DNA from 3 places in the Vibrio sp. PSi01 genome. Region 2 is predicted to be linked to each of the others. Evidence: predicted binding sites of a transcription regulator. Region 2 holds the regulator's gene; each other region holds the start of a gene.
The links. Region 2 encodes CRP, which controls carbon source genes, mostly activating them, when cyclic AMP is high. Its sites were predicted from a motif close to TGTGANNNNNNTCACA; they were not measured.
Positions count from the first base shown of each region.

Region 1: the regulator CRP is predicted to act here: its motif matches at 3,834-3,849, upstream of ectA (diaminobutyrate acetyltransferase).
Region 3: the regulator CRP is predicted to act here: its motif matches at 4,897-4,912, upstream of ACFI6G_RS10575 (CTP synthase).

Region 1 is NZ_JBHNYN010000002.1:255,472-262,396, reverse strand. It holds gene ACFI6G_RS04285 (aspartate kinase) at 1-1,424, opposite strand, end outside; gene ACFI6G_RS04280 (ectoine synthase) at 1,503-1,889, opposite strand; gene ectB (diaminobutyrate--2-oxoglutarate transaminase) at 1,903-3,168, opposite strand; gene ectA (diaminobutyrate acetyltransferase) at 3,204-3,737, opposite strand; gene ACFI6G_RS04265 (DUF5062 family protein) at 4,204-4,464, opposite strand; gene ACFI6G_RS04260 (hypothetical protein) at 4,905-5,120, shown strand; gene ACFI6G_RS04255 (Qnr family pentapeptide repeat protein) at 5,406-6,062, opposite strand; gene ACFI6G_RS04250 (TetR/AcrR family transcriptional regulator) at 6,383-6,925, shown strand, end outside.
Region 2 is NZ_JBHNYN010000012.1:14,312-21,236, forward strand. It holds gene ACFI6G_RS15555 (ABC transporter ATP-binding protein) at 1-169, shown strand, start outside; gene ACFI6G_RS15560 (TIGR02444 family protein) at 166-636, shown strand; gene ACFI6G_RS15565 (hydrolase) at 908-1,915, shown strand; gene ACFI6G_RS15570 (YheU family protein) at 2,007-2,219, shown strand; gene ACFI6G_RS15575 (phosphoribulokinase) at 2,297-3,166, shown strand; gene crp (cAMP-activated global transcriptional regulator CRP) at 3,406-4,038, shown strand; gene ACFI6G_RS15585 (DUF1338 domain-containing protein) at 4,237-5,028, opposite strand; gene astD (succinylglutamate-semialdehyde dehydrogenase) at 5,240-6,697, opposite strand; gene astA (arginine N-succinyltransferase) at 6,737-6,925, opposite strand, start outside.
Region 3 is NZ_JBHNYN010000005.1:334,997-341,921, forward strand. It holds gene truD (tRNA pseudouridine(13) synthase TruD) at 1-18, opposite strand, end outside; gene ispF (2-C-methyl-D-erythritol 2,4-cyclodiphosphate synthase) at 41-520, opposite strand; gene ispD (2-C-methyl-D-erythritol 4-phosphate cytidylyltransferase) at 523-1,224, opposite strand; gene ftsB (cell division protein FtsB) at 1,224-1,505, opposite strand; gene eno (phosphopyruvate hydratase) at 1,789-3,087, opposite strand; gene ACFI6G_RS10575 (CTP synthase) at 3,172-4,812, opposite strand; gene mazG (nucleoside triphosphate pyrophosphohydrolase) at 4,963-5,760, opposite strand; gene relA (GTP diphosphokinase) at 6,037-6,925, opposite strand, start outside.

The sequences.
Region 1 (6,925 bases), on a different contig from region 2:
TATGCTGCATTCACCGATGTCTCGGTTCTTTTATCTTGGTCAAAGAATTCTTCATGCAACGCGCAAATCGCTTGTTGATACTTGTCATCACTCACAACAAATTGCACATTTACGTTTCTCATAGACGAATGTAATGCAATAGGCGTAACACTATGGTTCATCAAAGCCAATACACCATTAGCGAGCGTTTTATTGGTATCAATTTGAGAACCGATCGCTGAGATTATAGCGACCATTCGACCTGAAATAGATGCCTGAGGGTAACGTTTCTCAGCCTTATAAGACACCTTGTTTAAACTCTCGGTGCTACCACCTAGATAATAGGTAATAGAATTGGCGTTCATCTCTTTACCAATAAGGTTCACTCTAGCATCTGCGATAATCTCCATTAACTCATAACTAACATTGTCCGCCTTACCGACCATTCCCTGGTCAAAAACATGTAACGCATATACCTTCTGTTTTCCGGCAATGATCTCAATGTGATTCGTGTCTGGTCGGTAATCAGAAGAAATCAGTGTTCCCTCATGTTCTGGCTCGAAGGTGTTTTTGATTTGCAGTTCTATGCCACTTTCTCGTAACCCAGCAGCCGCATTAGAGTGAATAGCTTCCATACCAAGGTTAGCCAGTTGATCGGCAACATCATAATTAGTTGCCCCAATCGGTTTAACCGAACCTACACCAACGACTTTTGGGTCAGCCGAACTAAAGTGATACTCCTTATGGATGATCGCCAATGATGCCTCAGTAATAGTAGCGATACGACTAAACGTCATCTCACTGTAACCACGATCATAAGTATGCATCAAACCTTCTTTGCAATACGCATAACCAGTTACTATGGGAAGCTCCTCAGTAACATCAATGTCAGAGAAAGCCTCTCTAATCGTATCGTCCAAACTTTGAGGGGTTATGTTGTCCCAACCAGAAAGGTCAACAAAGGTCGAATTTATACCAATGTTTTTTAATTTAAGAGCCGTGTTGTATGCACTATGTGACTCTCCAATTGAAGAAAGAAACTCTCTAATCTGTGGTAAATAATGTCTCAGTGAAAACTGTCCGTATTGGCACGTTTCAAGAATGTTAGTAATACAGTTTTTGGCTTCTGAAATACGAGACCGGATGAACTTATCTGCTCTCATACGATTCATTGGATCCGCAAAAATATGCTCATTGGTCAATAGCATGCGGCGTTCAATATAAGATAGAGCATCCTTCCACGAATCGTCACGCATCGCTATCAATTGATAGACACCAGGCTTACCTGTTTTTTTACATTCCAACAATGCATCCGTCATACCGCTGTAAGCGGACACAACAAAGATTCGGTTATAAGGATTTTGAGGGCGGAGAATAATATTGTCGAGCACAGCATCAAATGCTGTCATTGATGTACCGCCGATTTTTTCTACGGTAAATGTCATAAAAGACCTTTTGTTCTTGAAGAGATTAAAGACTAAATAATAGGGAGCGGGGTGAGATATCACCCCTGAATATATGGGTTAATCAACGAGTGGATAAACGCCGTTTTCATCGTGTACTTCAGCGCCAGTAATTGGTGGGTTAAACACACAAGCCATTGTCATTTCTTTGTTTTTATATGCGCGTAAATAATGCTCATCATTCTTATCTAGGATGTACAACGTACCGGGTTTGATTGGGTAAGTTTTACCACCAACGACTTCAATCTCCCCTTCACCACTCATACAAAACACAGACTCCAAGTGGTTTTGGTAATGGATATGTGTTTCTGTCGCTTCGTAAATTGTTGTGATATGAAAAGAAAATCCCATATTGTCATCTTTCAATAACATGCGAGTGCTTTCCCAGTTATCCGATACAATACGTCTTTCACTATTACGACATTCATCAAGTGTTCTAACAATCATTTTACTCTCCCTATTACGATGCTTTCTTGAAATGCTTGGTTGCTACCACTTCAACTGAGTCTTCGAAAATAGTTAAACCTTGCATCAATTCCGATTCTGAAATGGTTAATGGACAAAAGAACTTCAAGATTTCATCGTTTGGACCTGCGGTCTCAATTACCATGCCCTTGTCAAAACACACTTTTGCAATCTCATCAGCTGTGTTCCCATCTTTACATTCAATGCCAATCATCATTCCGCGTCCCTTGCGTTGAACAAATAGCTCAGGGAAACGCTTGAGATTGCGTTGAATGACATCATCGACCATTCTTGAGCTACGTTGAATATGATTTTCAAAATCATCATTTGACCAATACATTTCTAACGCTTTAGCAGCAGTAATGAACGCATGGTTGTTACCACGGAAGGTGCCGTTGTGTTCTCCCGGCTCCCACTTGTCTAGTTCAGGCTTTAATAAAACCACAGCCATCGGTAAGCCATAACCACTTATCGACTTAGATAGCGTAACGATATCTGGTTTTATACCTGAAGGTTCAAAGCTAAAAAACGTTCCTGTTCGACCACAACCGGCTTGAATATCATCCACAATAAGTAGGATATCGTGGGCTTTACAGATTTTGCTTAACTTCTGTAGCCACTCATTTGAAGCGACATTTAACCCACCTTCACCCTGAACCGTTTCCAATAAAACGGCAGCAGGTTTATCCATACCAGCGGAATTATCGGTTAACATCGTTTCAAATAATTTTAAACCATCGATTCCAGCGTAACCTTCAAATGGCAAACGCGTAACGTTGTTGAGATTTGAGCCCGCACCTTGCCTGTGGTGTTGGTTGCCTGTAGCAGCCAATGCACCCGCCGTACAACCATGAAAACCATTGGTAAATGCAACAATACTGCTTCGACTTTTTACTTTTTTCGCCAACTTAATCGCTGCCTCAACCGCATTTGTTCCTGTCGGGCCGGTAAATTGAACTTTGTAATCTAATGCTCGAGGTTCCAAAATAAAGCGACTAAGAGCTTCTAGGAATTCAGCTTTGGCTTCTGAATGCATATCCAAGCCATGTGTAATTCCATCCATTTCAATATACTCAAGTAAAGCTTGCTTAAGTATTGGATTGTTATGACCGTAATTGAGAGATCCTGCTCCAGCAAGAAAATCGAGGTAACGATCACCTTGTTTTGTTTCAAGCCAGCAGCCTTTTGATTTAGCAAAAGTGACTGGAAAACTATTCGAGTATGAACGTACGTTAGATTCCTGCTTTTTAAAAATATCCATGATAAGGCCGTTATTTGATTCCTATAAGTTAATGATTATTTAAGGGGTATTCGATACAAATACTCAGTATCGTGCAGCCCTTTAAAATGAACATTTTCATCTAAGAAAGTGGTCACTTTTCCAGTGCTACTATTTTTTGCGTCTAGCTTTTTAAAGAGTGCCCAAGACGCTTGATTTGACTTAGTAATGGTTGTTTCAATAGCTTCTATACTCTTCAGCCACTCTCGACGAAGTAAGCTGTTCAACATCTTGTAAGCTAAAGAGTGACCTCTAAATCGAGGAGCAACTGCAACTTGCCAAATAAAGAGAACATTAGGCTCACTCGGTTTTTGATAACTCGAGATAAAGCCCGCAAGCTCACCTTTGTTCTCAACCAAAATACAAGTTTTACTAAAGTGAGTGGATTGCAAAAAATTGCAATATGACGAGTTGGTGTCTAGTGGTGGACATTCTGAAATCAGTCGATAAATGTCGTTGCCATCTGAAGCTTTGGGCTCGCGAAAACTCCATTCTTCACTCGTTTTTTCTATCACTTCTGGACACAACACCCAAGGCGCTGATGTAATCATACCGAGAAATTCCTTTGAACTCTAATTAAATTCCTTTTTATTATGAGCATTTACCCCCTACTAAGATCAACACCTTAACTTTAAAAAACAAAAATTAGTGATCTGTATCACATTTAATAGCGGTCAGCATGAATTAAATAATACTTTGAGTTCTAATGTATTTGATCGGTGGAGATCTTAAGAAAATGTCTTTAACCGAATAAGCGTCAAAAGAAGGTTAGAGTCATTAGTAAATTATGTGCTCAGATTGCCAATCAAGCGGCATAAATCACCAACACTCTCAGTGTTGAACATTCTATCGAGTAGATAACAACGCTTCGAATGGCAGTGACTCGCTATCCACTATTAAAATATCGGCCTCAAAAACAAAAAAACCTAGCGAGAGCTCGCTAGGTTTCTTATCTAACATATCGATGAATAATGAACTCAGAGGAAACGAGTCCAGAAATATCAGCTTGGAAAAGGTTTACTTCAAGGGATCATTGTCAGGCAATGCTTTATGTATCCATAGCGCCAGACGCTTTTTAATGTTTGCCCCATCAAGCTTACTTTCTGGTAACGGCGTGATCTGATTTACTTCAACAAGAAACAAGTACACCGCTTTGACCTTTATTGGTTGAGATGAATGTGGCAAATCAAAACCTTGCAATTTAGCCATTTTAAAACCGACCTCAACTGCTTTTTTCACTAGTTTATCTTCATTAATGATCTTCGCGGTTTTCGACATATTATCTCCATCACCTTTCCGAATAAGCATTGAGTATACCAAACAGAATGGTAGACAAGATTACCGTGCTCTCAAATCGAAAAACTCTTTCTGATAAATAGAAAAATTTGATCCACTGGATAGGAGCTTACTCGAATTTATTTTACATTGAATACTGATAAGCAAATGGGCTCTTAATCATACGTTCAATAAATGAGATCCTTAGTCAAGAAACTGAAAATGGTGCAACATTTGGCTTACCATTCTAAAGAATACGAAATATTATGGTTGGTATTTAAATGATAATTCTTCATAGACAGACCAATAAACCACTGTTATTTAACTAGTTTTATACTAAGCTGACTGAGATCATATTTACAGTCACCTGTAACGAAAACTTATTTACAAAACACTCATTAAGAAAATAGAATAAACCCACTAATTTTATAATGGTGTTAAAAATGCGTTACCTTTGGGCTTCATTCTGTCACAAAAATCCAATCCTCGGACGAATCGTTCACATCACGATTATGTTAGTAGCGTTAGCTTCTCTCGTTACCCCGTTAATGTCGACTGACGCTACAACTATCTTAGTGTCGCTGTGTGTCGCTTTGGTATGTATTGTGCTTTTTGTTTTCTTCGCACTCAGCGACAAAATGCGTTCAGGTATGCATTAATCACGGCCTTAAGTGTCAGCAGTACGGACAATGAATCAAATGTAAAAACGCCCAAAGTTGTTCGCTTTGGGCGTTTTCAGTCATTGGGCTTTATTTATAGCCAATCCAGCTTACACTAATCGTAATCATAGATTGATCATTCAAGCTTATGAAAAATATCAATAACCACGTAGAATTTTCAACTGACGAATTTGACTGATCGAAGAGTTCAGACTTGTTCTCAGTTTGTCCTACATCACTTGTGATGGCTTGTTGAATATTATGGGTATTCAGAAACAGAAAAGATCAATCTGGCATCACTACGATACCCATACTTTCAAGCAGTTGCTCTTGCTGCCACGCAACAATTTTAACGCCTGTTGTATCGACTTTTCTTGGGTCTAACCCTTCTAATTCAGCATGGCATAAATTGGCACCTTGCATACTGAATTGCCCCCATACGTCTTCCGAGAACACACCACGGCTGAGATCAGACTCTTTCAATGACGCGCCACCAAGGTAAGTACCTATCCAACGATTCTCAAATAACTCACACTTCTCTAAACAAGCTTGTTCAAAATTCGCGTATGACAGGTTACAACCTGTAATATAAGCAGAACAAAAATACATTCGATTGCTGACTTGGTTAGCAAAATTAGTGCGAGTGAAGTTCGCCCCTTTCAAATCGCAATCACGTAGCTCAATACCATAGCAATTCGCGTTACTAAAATTCGCCATCGCCAACTGGCAATTCTGGAAGCTTGCATCTCGTAAGTCGGCAATATCAAAGTGGCATCCCTCAATATCGCCTTGCTCAATAAATTTACAGTTAATGAACGTTGCATCACGTAAGTTCGAACGTCTGAAATCACAACGGATAAACGTGCAGGCTGTAAATGTAAGCTCTGATAAATCTTGCTGAGCAAAACTGTGCTGATGATAAGTGCTGTTATTGGTGTCCATTTAGCCCCCTAAAGAAATTAAGCTAAGACTACCATTGCGATCTCAAGAAAACACCAAATTAAAAACCAACAAAAACAGTAACTTAAAATACCCTGATTTAGCCATTTTAAGGCACCAAACAAGCCCTTTAAGGTTGTTATTTTCGATTTATAGGATGTGCTTATCTTGAAAAAAGTTTTGTCGCTTAGAAGTGCCAATAAGAGAAAATGTTACTTTGACGGAACGAGTCAATTATTGACCGCGTCCTAACGCGCTAGACTGGACGGTTGGTATGTTGCTCGTTACACTATTCCTCATTCTCAGCATAAAGAGTAAGAACAATGAAAGACATGCGACAAGCTATGCTCGATGCAGGGTTTAGCCTTATTAATGAACACGGGTTTGCTGGTGTTGGCCTGATGAAAATCATCAACCAAGCGGAAGGCACGAAGGGTTCTTTTTACCATTACTTCAAATCCAAAGAACACTTTGGTGAGATCCTTCTTACTAACTACTTTGATGAGCATCTCGCTAAGCTAGATGACTTTTTAAGTGATGAGTCGCTTTCTCGTCGTGATCGCGTTAAAGCCTATTTCGAATTTTGGTGCGCGTCGAAGTTGACTGAAGACTTCAATATTCAGTGCCTTGTGGTAAAACTAGCCGGAGAGGTAGCAGGAACAGCTAATTCGTTACAATCAACCATGGCAGAGGGTTCAGAAAAGATAATCCTACGTATGGCTAAGCTATTCGAAGAAGGCAATGAAGCGGGTGATTTCAATATCGTAGATCCTGAATCACTATCTCGCACGCTTTATGGCTTATGGCTGGGCTCTACGCTAATGGCAGCGATGCAGCGCAACCGTTCGATTCTCAACAATGCCATG
Region 2 (6,925 bases):
GCAAGAATTATCCGACACTTCACTGTATGAAGCTGAAAATAAGGCTAAACTGAATAAAGTACTCGCTCTCCAAGCGAGCAGTAAATCACAGCTAGAAGAAGTTGAAATGGATTGGATGTCCACTCAAGAAGAGCTTGAGCAGATGGAACAGGATATGGATAGCTTATGAGCCCAGAGCACGCCCCAATATCACTAACACTGGAACGACTATGGCAATTTAGCCTTCAGTATTACAGTGTGCGTGGTGTAAAGGATGCGTGCCTAGCTTTACAAAACCAGTTTCACGGCAACGTCAATCTACTGCTGCTGCTCAAATGGCTTGATGAGCAGCAATTGTCTTTTGCCGAAGAAGAGTGGCACAAAGTTCAACAGTGTTTGAGCCGCTCTGAAACCCTGCTTCATAGTTATCGAGAGCTACGTAAGCATCTCAAAGCACACGTTGTTGATTCACTCTACCGTGAAGCCTTACAGTTCGAATTACAACTAGAGAAACAACAACAATCTGATCTCGTCGACTACATAAACTCTCTTCAGCTTTTCGCAAACCAACAAGCGCCTCTCGCTTTTCAATACTGTCGATTATTAGGGGCAGAAAACCTCTATGTTGCTTTTTCTGAACCAGCCCCTCAGCCCTAAGGCATTCCCTTTTCCTTTTGTTAGATCAAGATCCAAGCTTATTGGGGACTATCGTTCTTCGTGTTCACGCGATGGTGGCTCGGATTATTAGCAATATATAGAGCTTAACCTCGATAGTATTCAACCAGTTACCTACAACCTGTTTTGTAACCTGTATGAGTGAAACTCTTGCGCTTATGCCGAGAATCAACCAAGCTCAAATAAAAACATGGGCGTTTCACTAAAAGCTCAACACTTTATCAAAGCCCATAAAAGAAGCATGGACTGTTTTATGACAATATTTACCGCAGCGGCTGGTCTCTCTAATCCGCACTTACAAACCTTAGTGCCACGGTTTATTAGAAAGCAGGCGTTATTTGATCCTCAATGGCAAACCTTAGAAACTCCCGACGGTGATTTCCTCGACCTTGCATGGAGCGAGGACCCTAAGGGAGATAGCACCAATAGTGATAATAAAAGCAGAGGAGATGCGAATAATAAGCCCATTTTCGTTCTATTCCACGGTTTGGAAGGCAGCTTTGAAAGCCCTTACGCCAATGGACTGATGAATGCGTTTGCTAAAGATGGTTGGTTATCCGTGATGATGCACTTTAGAGGATGCAGCGGAAAACCGAATCGCTTGGCTCGCGCGTACCATTCAGGAGAAGTAGAAGATGCTCGTTTCTTTCTACGACACTTACACGCGCAATTTCCCAATAACCCAAAGGTTGCGGTTGGTATATCTCTAGGCGGAAACATGCTGGCGAACTACTTGGCTGAGTATGCGGACGACCCATTACTGTCGGCGGCAACGATAGTTTCTGCTCCTTTTGATTTAGCTTGCTGCTCCAGTCGTATTGAAAGAGGCTTCTCTAGGCTCTATAAAAAATACCTGCTCAACTCACTCAAATCGAATGCCTTGAAAAAGGTTAAGCTGTTACAAGAAAAAATAGGTATCTCCGCTGAAACCATCAAAAAAATAGACAAACTGTATGAGTTTGATGAAAGGATCACTGCGCCTCTGCATGGATTTAAGAATGCTCAAGACTACTATGCTCAATGTTCAGCGCTTCCAAAACTGAATAAGATTAAGCTACCGACTCAGATCATTCATGCTAAAGACGATCCTTTCATGACTGATGATGTTATTCCAAAATTCGTACTACCAGACAATATTGATTATCGCTTGTTTCAGAAAGGTGGCCATGTGGGGTTCATTACCGGTAGCACGCTCAAGCCCAGGTTTTGGCTAGAAGAAGCATTGCCAGCCTACTATGAAAGTATCCAAGATTCGGCATAATGACCGAGCCTTAGTAAATAGAAGTAAAAACATTACTAATTAATAAACATAGTTATCAACATATCCATGAACATAAAAGAGAGAAGTATTTATGATCATCCCATGGCAAGACATTGCACCAGAAACACTGGAAAACCTCATCAAAGAGTTCGTGCTGCGTGAAGGTACAGACTACGGTGATGTAGAGGTTTCATTGCAAAACAAGATTGACCAAGTGAAACATCAATTAGCCTCAGGAGAAGTCAGTATCGTATTTTCTGAGCTGCATGAAACCGTTGATATTCAAGTCACAAAACGCTTCTAGGCTGCGCTCATAAAGGAGCCGTGTTATAGTGGTAAACGATTGCTAACAAGTAAGTTACTCAAAAGACAAGGGTTGTCATGTCCGCTAAACATCCAATTATTGCGGTGACGGGTTCATCAGGAGCCGGCACCACCACCACCTCAGAAGCCTTCCGTAAAATGTTCAATATGATGGACGTGAAGGCCGCTTGGGTTGAAGGGGATAGTTTCCATCGCTTCACTCGACCAGAGATGGATGTCGAGATCCGTAAAGCGCGCGAGCAAGGTAAGCACATCAGCTACTTTGGTCCACAAGCCAACGACTTTGGTGCGCTAGAAGAGTTCTTCCGTAAATACGGTAACGAAGGTACAGGCAAGGTACGTAGCTACCTGCACACGTTCGATGAAGCCGTTCCTTACAATCAAATGCCAGGCACCTTTACGCCATGGCAAGAGATCCCAGAAAATTCAGATGTGATGTTTTACGAAGGCCTGCACGGCGGTGTGGTTGATGGCGATATCAATGTTTCTCAACACGTCGACTTGCTGATCGGCATGGTACCTATCGTCAACTTAGAATGGATCCAGAAATTCGTTCGCGACACACGCGATCGTGGTCATTCTCGTGAAGCAGTAATGGACTCGATTGTTCGCTCGATGGATGATTACCTTAACTACATTACTCCTCAGTTTTCGCGTACTCACATCAACTTTCAGCGTGTTCCAACGGTAGACACATCAAACCCTCTCAACGCTAAAGGGATCCCAAGTTTAGACGAAAGCTTCGTTGTTATACGTTTGCGCGGCATCAAAAACGTCGATTTCCCTTACCTTTTAGCTATGATTGATGGCTCATTTATGTCTCGCCACAACACGCTTGTGGTACCAGGAGGGAAGATGAGTTTTGCTATGGAGCTCATTGTAAGGCCGATCCTACAACAACTCATCGAAACCGGAAAAATTGGTTAACAGAGCACCATTCTGGTTGATTACTTTTCATACCGTGATCATGTGCACAATTTTGCGTAAAAAATCGTAGCTTGGTCACGATTAAAATCAAGAAATAGTACCTGAAAAAGGATACTATTCTTAAACGAAACACAAGATAGCTTGCAGCGCTCAACGAGTGCTCTTATCCTACAAGTCAATCCAGGCTTAGCTAAAATACGGAAAGCGGCAAGCATACCCTGCAGAGGAAGTGAGATATTATGGTTCTAGGTAAACCTCAAACCGATCCAACATTAGAGTGGTTCCTTTCACACTGTCATATTCATAAGTACCCATCAAAAAGTACTTTGATTCATGCTGGTGAAAAGGCAGAAACCTTGTACTACATTGTTAAAGGTTCTGTGGCAGTTCTTATCAAAGACGAAGAAGGTAAGGAAATGATTCTTTCTTACCTAAACCAAGGCGACTTCATCGGTGAGCTAGGCTTATTCGAAGAAGACCAAGAGCGTACAGCTTGGGTTCGTGCAAAATCTCCTTGTGAAGTAGCTGAAATTTCTTTCAAGAAATTCCGTCAACTTATCCAAGTGAACCCAGACATCCTAATGCGTCTATCAGCGCAAATGGCAAACCGTCTACAAGTAACTAGCCAAAAAGTTGGTGACTTAGCGTTCCTTGACGTAACTGGTCGTATCGCACAAACGCTACTAAACCTAGCAAAACAACCAGATGCAATGACTCACCCTGACGGCATGCAAATCAAGATCACTCGCCAAGAGATTGGCCAGATCGTTGGTTGTTCTCGTGAGACAGTTGGTCGTATCTTGAAGATGCTAGAAGAGCAGAACCTAATTTCTGCACACGGTAAAACTATCGTGGTATATGGCACTCGTTAATCTCGATTAACTGAGCCTAAAATTTGAAAGCCACCAAATGCAAATTTGGTGGCTTTTTTGTTTTCTAAAGATCTAGAGAGCAGATGCGAGATGCGAGATGCGAGATGCGAATGAAACACCTACAGCTTCGAAGCGCAAACACTCTCGAAGCGAAGCCTATCTGCATCTTTAGGGTAAAGTCCGTACTCGTATCTTTCTTTAACCGTTAGTGCTTTCGAAGATCTTGTCAGCCGATGCTGCCACAAAACCGGTATAAAGCTCACCATTAGCCATCGCATAACGCTTAGCGAACTCATAGAAGCCTCCAGGAATCATCTCATTGCCCTCAACAAATGAAACTGGGACTTTATCTGCCATTGTTGATGATTGCTCTAATAAGACCTCTGGAGAGCCTTTAACCTGGCCACCAGATGCATTGATCGTGAAGCCTGATTCGCTCAAATAATCATTCACTGCCTGCACTTCATCAAAAGCATCGAGTTGATTAACGCTCACTGTAAAGTGGTTGGCACCGTAACCATGAGCTGCGAGCCAAGACGCGTATTCACTTTCTTTTGCAAGCACTTGGAAATCTGCGAAGCTCAAGTCCCATAGACGACCACCAAACAAGAATTCATGGCCTTGAAGCTTGCTTACGTCGACTTGCTCAACCAATTTAGCAACGATCTGTTGTAAGTCACTTGAACACTCTTCGACCTTCAACTCACTAATGAACACTTTAGGTTGATTTGGATCTGGGTGCTCGTAATGCTTCGCGACTAGCTTCTTACTCTCAAACAAGTAATCGCCACACGCTTTATAACCTAGCTCAAGGAAAGGCTTAGCCAATGTTTCAATACCTAGCGGAGCAACATTGAAAGTACGCAGTGCAATGTGATCATTAATCAGAGCTTCGTCTTCTTTCAGCAAGTGATGTACTTTCTCAGCCGATGGACAAAGCCTGTGAATGTAATCGTCCCAAAGTGATTTAAAGAGTAGATCGGGCGTCATGGTGACTCCTTGTCAGAGGTTCTAGCAAGCTAGTAATTTGGATTAGAAAGGGAGAGGCTGAGACACAGAGTCAGCAGCCATCAGCCTGTGACATACTTTTCTATTATTATCTACCGCCCAATCTAGGTGTTGGGCGTGATGGAAAAAGGAAGCGATAGCACCGCTTCCTATTTCAAACTTAACGCATAAGCCTAAGACTCATTAGCCTAAATTAAAGCTCAATACCTGGGCTAAACGTTGCCGGAAGTTGAGTTTCGCCACCTTCCATTGAAGCCATAGGGTAAGCACAGTAGTCAGCCGCGTAGTAAGCACTTGGGCGTAAGTTGCCCGAAGCACCTGGACCACCAAATGGAGCATCGCCACTTGCGCCTGTTAGCTGGCGGTTACGGTTAACAATGCCCGCACGGATATGGTCAACAAAGTATTCCCATTCAGAATCATCTGTTGATACTAAGCCAGCAGATAAACCAAAGCGTGTGTCGTTAGCTAGCTCAACCGCTTGCTCTAGCGATTGATAACGGACCACTTGTAGCAATGGACCAAAGTACTCTTCATCCGGCAGTTCAGCAATGTTGGTTGCGTCGATAATACCAGGAGAAACAAACGCCGCTTGACCCGCTTTTGCTTCTACTAGACTTACACCGCCTAACGATTGCAGATTCGCTTGTGCGTCCAGAATGAACTTAGCCGCAGCTTCAGAGATCTGTGGGCCCATGAAGGGTGCTGGCTCAGCGAGTGGCTGATCGACACGAATTTTCAAGGTCGCAGCAACGAGCTTATCCAGTAGTTGATCGCCCTTATCTCCTATTGGAACATACAAGCGACGTGCACATGTACAACGTTGACCCGCACTGATGAAAGCTGATTGGATGATAGTGTATACCGTTGCGTCTGCATCACCGTATTGGTCGCTGATCACCATAGGGTTGTTGCCGCCCATTTCTAGTGCCAGCATCTTGCCCGGTTGGCCCGCGAATTGACGATGCAGGATATGACCGGTATTGGCACTACCTGTGAACAGCACGCCATCAAGGCCTTTAGCATCAGCCAGTGCGATACCTGTCTCTTTGGCACCTTGTACTAGGTTAATTACGCCAGCAGGAAGGCCAGCTTCTTGCCATAGTTTCATCGCAAACTCACCCGTCCAAGGTGTCTGCTCTGACGGCTTAAATACCACGGTATTACCCGATAGCAGTGCTGGAACAATATGACCGTTAGGTAGATGACCAGGGAAGTTATAAGGACCAAATACTGCCATTACGCCTAATGGACGATGACGCAGTACAATTTGGTTGCCTGCAGCTTCACGTGAAGCTTCACCAGTACGTTCATGGTAAGCACGAATAGAGATAGCAATTTTGCCCGCCATCGCGCCCGCTTCAGTACGCGTTTCCCAAATCGGTTTCCCCGTCTCTTTTGCAATAATTTGTGCTATTTCTTCGCTGTTCTCTTTAACTTTCTCAGCAAAATTCAACACGATCGCTTCACGCTCGGCAAAGCTCAGTTTTTTCCAAACTAAGAAGGCTTCACGAGCCGCTGCTACTGCAGATTCAACCTGTGCAGGAGTTGCGCTATCACCCTGCCATACTACTTCATTATTGTATGGGCTTACTGATGCCATGGCGTCACCTTGACCTGCCACCCATTGTCCTGCTATCCACTGAGTCATACTTCTATCCTTAAAATCTTCGACAGATAATCGCTGCTCTTACTGAGCTAACATGCGAACGAATTCGCCTTCTTTTACTTCAAGAGCGCTTGCTACTTCAGATGATAAAATCACTGTGTCACTTGCTTGGTCATACGCACCTTTCGCAGCGACTGCGCGGAAGTTCTCGAACGAGGTATTACCAATTAGGAAGTCTTTAGAACTGGAGTGCTCTGCAATTTTTACTTG
Region 3 (6,925 bases), on a different contig from region 2:
AGATAAAATATCTGACATGCTGTTCTTTTCGTGTTGGTGCTTACGCACTTTTAGTAATTAGGACTACCGCTTCACATGCGATGCCCTCTTTGCGACCTGTAAAACCTAAACGCTCAGTAGTCGTCGCTTTTACATTCACATTGCCAATGCTGGTTTCTAAATCTTGTGCAATAGCTTGGCACATAGAGTCTATATGAGGAGCCATTTTAGGCGCTTGCGCCATGATAGTAATATCTGCATTACCAATCACATAACCTTGCTCTTTTACTCGACGGTACACATCTTTAAGCAATTCACGACTATCTACGCCTTTCCATTCATCATCCGTATCAGGGAAATGACGACCAATATCACCCGCTGCAATTGAACCCAGTAAAGCATCGCATAATGCGTGTAGGGCAACATCACCGTCTGAGTGTGCGATAAGCCCTTGCTCGTAAGGAATACTAACGCCACCAATAATTACCGGGCCTTCACCACCAAACTTATGTACATCAAAGCCGTGACCAATACGAATCATCATTATTCCTTATTCTGACTTAAATAAAACTCAGCCAAAGCTAAATCTTCAGGCTGAGTAATCTTAAAATTATCTGAACGCCCCGCTATTAAGGCTGGAGATAAACCTTTCCACTCAAAAGCAGAGGCTTCATCTGTAATTGAAACACCTTGCTCTAACGCCTGACTCAATGCGTTACGTAAAGGCTTAGTTCGAAACATTTGTGGTGTAAGGGCGTGCCATAAATCGGCTCGATCAACGGTATGCTCAACCTGCCCTTGGGCACCTCGCTTCATCGTATCGCGAACAGGCGCAGCTAAAATAGCCCCTACCTCATGGTTCATCGCACCTGAAATCAACTTGTCGATATCACTCAATTGAACACAAGGTCTTGCTGCATCGTGGACCATAACCCAATCACCGAGTTGCTGTCGCGCGATATAATCTAAGGCAGAGAGCACGGAATCAGCTCTCTCGCTCCCACCAGACACTCTGAGCACTTGTGGATTATGATTAAGCGTAAGCTCTGGGTAGTAAGGATCATCGTCACTAACCGCAACCACAATTTGCGACACTTGTGGATGAGAAAGTAACTTCTCAACGGTGTGCTCTAAAATGGTTGTGCCGTGAATCTTAAGATATTGCTTAGGTCGGTCAGCCTTCATTCGGCTACCAATACCAGCTGCTGGTACGACCGCTACAACGCTTTGAAGTTGTGTAGACATTAATGAGATTCCTCACCAATTATGCGGTAAAACGTTTCGCCTTCTTTCACCATCCCAAGCTCATGACGAGCACGCTCTTCTATTGCGTCTAAGCCTTGGCGCAGATCATCAATCTCAGCAAACATTTCTGCATTTCGAATATGCAGCTTTTCATTTACTTGTTGTTGAACTTGGATTTCGTTGTTCACACCGTAGTAATCAGAAATACCATTTTTACCGAGCCACAGTGTATGTTGTAGCCAGCCAAACACTATGAGCAGTACTAAAGCAAAAATTCGCATAACACCTTTCGCCGGTTGAAAAAGAAGGAACTAGAATAAGGCACATATATACCATAATGCGCTTATTGGTGCGAGATATGTGGAGCTAGGGAATAAATAAGTCGGGGGACTATTATTGTTCGTAACACGCGATGAGATTATCAACGCCCTCCTCCGTAGGTCTCGAGAATGACGAATTGTAGGTATAAAAAGGACAGTTTAATAAGTTCACTTTTATACAGGCAAAAAAATACCCCGCATAAGCGAGGCATTTAAAAAGCTTAGATGAATAATTCGCTAGGAATTATTGACCTTTAACTTCTTTAAGACCGTTGAAAGGAGCTTTAGAACCTAGAGCTTCTTCGATACGGATAAGTTGGTTGTACTTAGCAACACGGTCAGAACGGCTCATAGAACCAGTTTTGATTTGACCTGCAGCTGTACCTACCGCTAGATCAGCGATAGTTGCATCTTCAGTTTCGCCAGAACGGTGAGAGATTACTGCAGTGTAGCCAGCGTCTTTAGCCATCTTGATAGCAGCTAAAGTCTCTGTTAGAGAACCGATTTGGTTGAACTTGATAAGGATAGAGTTAGCTACGCCTTTCTCGATACCTTCAGCAAGGATCTTAGTGTTTGTAACGAACAGATCGTCACCAACGATTTGAAGCTTGTCGCCTAGAAGTTCAGTTTGGTGCTTGAAGCCATCCCAATCTGACTCATCAAGACCGTCTTCGATAGAAACGATTGGGAAGTTGTTCGCTAGCTCAGCTAGGTAGTGGTTGAACTCTTCAGAGGTGAAAGTTTTACCTTCGCCCTTCATGTTGTAGATACCAGCTTCTTTGTCGAAGAACTCAGATGCTGCACAGTCCATAGCAAGAGTAACGTCTTTACCTAGTTCGTAACCAGCAGCTGCAACAGCTTCTGCGATAACTTCTAGAGCTTCAGCGTTAGACTTAAGGTTAGGAGCGAAACCACCTTCATCACCAACTGCAGTGCTGTAGCCTTTAGACTTAAGAACTTTAGCTAGGTTGTGGAATACTTCAGCGCCGATACGTAGACCTTCTTTAAGAGTTTTAGCGCCAACTGGTTGGATCATGAACTCTTGGATGTCAACGTTGTTATCTGCGTGCTCACCACCGTTGATGATGTTCATCATTGGTAGAGGCATAGAGAACTGACCAGCAGTACCGTTTAGCTCAGCAATGTGCTCGTATAGAGGCATGCCTTTCGCAGCAGCAGCAGCTTTTGCGTTAGCTAGAGATACAGCTAGGATAGCGTTCGCGCCAAACTTAGACTTGTTATCAGTACCGTCTAGGTCAAGCATGATTTGGTCAACGTCAGCTTGTGCTTTAGCGTCAGAACCTACTAGAGCTTCAGCGATTGGGCCGTTTACAGCTTCAATAGCTTTAAGAACACCTTTACCTAGGAAACGTGATTTGTCGCCGTCACGTAGCTCAAGAGCTTCGCGAGAACCAGTAGATGCGCCAGATGGAGCAGCAGCCATACCTACGAAACCGCCTTCTAGGTGTACTTCAGCTTCTACAGTTGGGTTACCACGTGAATCGATGATTTCACGACCTAGAACTTTAACGATCTTAGACATTGAATGTTTCCTTCTCGTTGAATATATATAAATGTCAAATTTAAAAGGTAGCAGCACAACTTACGCAGCTACCTGTATTCCTTTTTACTTTTCTAATTCGCCGCGCTGATATTCACCAGCTGCTTTAACGAAACCTGCAAACAATGGGTGACCATCGCGAGGTGTTGAAGTGAACTCTGGGTGGAATTGAGCAGCAACGAACCATGGGTGGTTCGGGTTCTCAATAACTTCAACCAGTTTCTTGTCCGCAGATAGACCTGATACTTTTAGGCCCGCTTTTTCAATTTGTGGACGAAGATTATTGTTCACTTCGTAACGGTGACGGTGACGTTCATGGATCGTCGCGCTACCGTATAATTCGTAAGCCTTAGTACCTTTAGCAAGGTGACAAAGCTGTGAACCTAGACGCATAGTACCACCTAGGTCGGATTTTTCAGTACGTTCTTCAACTTTACCTTCGCCGTCGATCCATTCAGTGATTAGGCCAACAACAGGGTATTTAGTTTCCTTACAGAATTCAGAAGAGTGTGCTCCTTCCATCTTCGCAACGTTACGAGCGTACTCAATAAGAGCAACTTGCATACCCAGACAGATACCTAAGTAAGGTACTTTGTTTTCACGAGCGTATTGAGCAGCAAGAATCTTACCTTCAACACCACGATCGCCAAAGCCACCAGGAACTAGGATTGCGTCTAGGCCTTCTAAAATTTCTACGCCTTTTGACTCAACATCTTGAGAGTCTACGTATTTAATTGTGACGCTTAGGCGGTTTTTCAAGCCTGCGTGCTTAAGTGCTTCGTTTACTGATTTGTATGCATCAGGTAGTTCAATGTACTTACCAACCATACCAATCGTCACTTCACCCGTTGGGTTAGCTTCTTCGTAAATTACTTGTTCCCACTCAGACAGATCAGCTTCTGGTGCATTGATACCGAAACGCGTACACACAAGATCATCAATGCCTTGTGCACGGATTAACTGTGGGATCTTGTAGATAGAATCTACGTCTTTCATCGAGATAACGGCTTTTTCTTGTACATTACAGAAAAGAGCAATTTTCTTACGTTCGTTTGCTGGGATAACACGATCTGAACGACAAACTAGGATGTCAGGTTGGATACCGATAGAAAGTAGCTCTTTTACAGAGTGTTGCGTTGGCTTAGTTTTCACTTCACCTGCAGCCGCTAGGTAAGGAACTAGAGTTAAGTGCATGAACATTGCGCGTTCACGACCTAATTCGACAGCTAGCTGACGAATCGCTTCCATGAATGGTAGAGATTCGATGTCACCAACAGTACCACCAACTTCAACAAGCGCGATATCGTGGCCTTTAGCACCAGAGATTACGCGTTCTTTAATAGAGTTAGTAATATGAGGGATAACCTGGATTGTTGCACCTAGGTAATCACCGCGACGTTCATTACGTAGAACGTCAGCATAAACACGACCTGCTGTGAAGTTGTTACGCTTAGTCATCTTGGTGCGAATGAATCGCTCGTAGTGACCAAGGTCAAGGTCAGTTTCAGCGCCATCTTCCGTAACGAACACTTCACCGTGTTGAGTCGGGCTCATAGTGCCTGGATCAACGTTGATGTAAGGGTCAAGCTTCATCATAGTCACTTTAAGACCACGAGCTTCTAAAATAGCCGCAAGAGATGCTGCTGCAATACCTTTACCTAGAGAGGATACAACCCCGCCAGTAACAAAAATGTAATTTGTCGTCATGTTTAACCTGAAATTGGTTGAATGAGGGAAATGGATTACTTCTGGACGGGATGAAAATATACCAGAAGCCCCTTATCGCCACAACGTGAAATCTATCACACTGCTATTTTTTATTTTTTGCTTCAAATCAATTCATGATAAATGCTTTGGTTATCTTTTCTCCGCCACTTTGACTTCATCCCACATAGAATCAAGCTGTTGTAGTGAAAAATCGGTTAAATCCTTATCTTGTTGGCGAACTATTTGTTCGACGCCTTTAAAACGTCGTGAAAATTTCAGGTTTGCTTTTGTCAGAGCCGATTCCGGATTTTTTCCCAGATGTCGGACCAAATTAACCGTCGCAAACAGTAAATCACCCAACTCTTCTTCAACCAGGTCTTCATTTGGTGTCACTTGAAGCGCTTCTTCTAGCACCTCATCGACTTCCTCTAAAACCTTATCTGCAACTGGACCGATAGAGTCCCAATCAAAGCCGTATTTTGCGACTTGTTTTTGAATCTTTGTAGCACGCGAAAGTGCAGGCAGAGAGTTTGGTATTGAGTCTAGAATACTTTCCTGAGTTTTTCCTGCCTCGGCTTTTTCTTTGGCCTTTTCAGCTTCCCAGTTAGCATTAATTTCTTCATCACTTGCAAATTCGGTATCAGAAAAAACATGCGGATGGCGGCGTGTTAGTTTCTCATTGATACCGTCGACCACATCAGAGAACTCAAACAAGCCCTGCTCTTTTGCTAATTGGCTGTAGAAGATTACCTGAAACAACAAGTCACCCAACTCTTCTTGCAGGTTCGGCCAGTCTTTGTTGTGAATCGCGTCCACCACCTCATATGTTTCTTCGATAGTATGCGGCACAATTGTTTCAAAGTTTTGTTTCAAATCCCAAGGACAGCCACCTTCAGGATCGCGCAGCTTAGTCATAATCTGTTCAAGTTGTTCAATCGGGTGATTCATCGTTTTCTTCCTATTCACTGTCTTTGATTTTTTAAATTTATAGCTTCACTGAAACTAAAAGGTACTCAAACTAAAAGATATTAGAACTAAAAAAGGTGAGCAGCCAAAACCACTCACCTTTGTTGATACTGTCTAATTCTCTAAATAATTGAAACTGTGGCTAGGCGACAAGCAAGCGAAACTCCTGAGCATAGCTTGTCTATGTGATGAGCCTGGGCCGGCACTCCGGAGTGCGCTCAGGCAACAACGCCATCAGCTTCAAGTATGACGAGAATTTTAGCCTAGGCGTTTTACGCTCATGACATCTTTGATTTGTTCTACTCGGCTAGTCACTCGACTCAGAATTTCAATATTGGTCACTTCCAAATCAAAATCCATCACCGATAGCTGACGTTTGTAGTCGATACGGCTCTTCATTGTCGTCACACTAATCTTTTCATTTGAAAACAAAGAGGTGATATCTTTCAATAAGCCATTCCGCTCTAGCGCTTCAACACGCAGCGTTAGGATATATGATCCAACGAAGCCATTACCCCAGACGGTATCAATGATACGCTCTGGTGCGTGCAGGTGAAGCTCACCTAATTGCTCACAATCAGCCCGGTGAACTGAGATACCACGCCCTTGAGTGATATAACCTTTGATTGTATCGCCAGGGATAGGTTGGCAACAACGCGCTAAATGCGTCATCAGGTTATCAACGCCTTCAACGACAACCGCATCTTTCTTAGGGCGGCTTTGTTGCGCGGGTTTGTTTTCTGACTCAAGCAGTTTCTCTAACGCTTTTTTGTCTTCTTCTTCCGCTGTTGGTTTGTTAACCAAGGCATTAATGTGATTAACCACTTGGTTAATACGCAAATCGCCACTACCAATACCAGCATAGAGTTCATCTGGCGTATTTACATTGAAACGTTTCAAAGCATATTGATCGGCATCTTTTAGGGTTGCACCCACTTTGGCTAGTTCAACCTCAAGGATGTCTCGACCCGCTTCTAGATTTTTCTCACGACTTTGAGCACGGAACCATGCGTTAATTTTTGCACGAGCACGACCAGAATGAACGAAGCCTGTGGTTGGGTTTAGCCAGTCACGTGAAGGGTTCGGTTCTTTCTGGGTGATGATTTCAACTTGATCACCCATTGATAGCTTATGAGTGAATGGGACG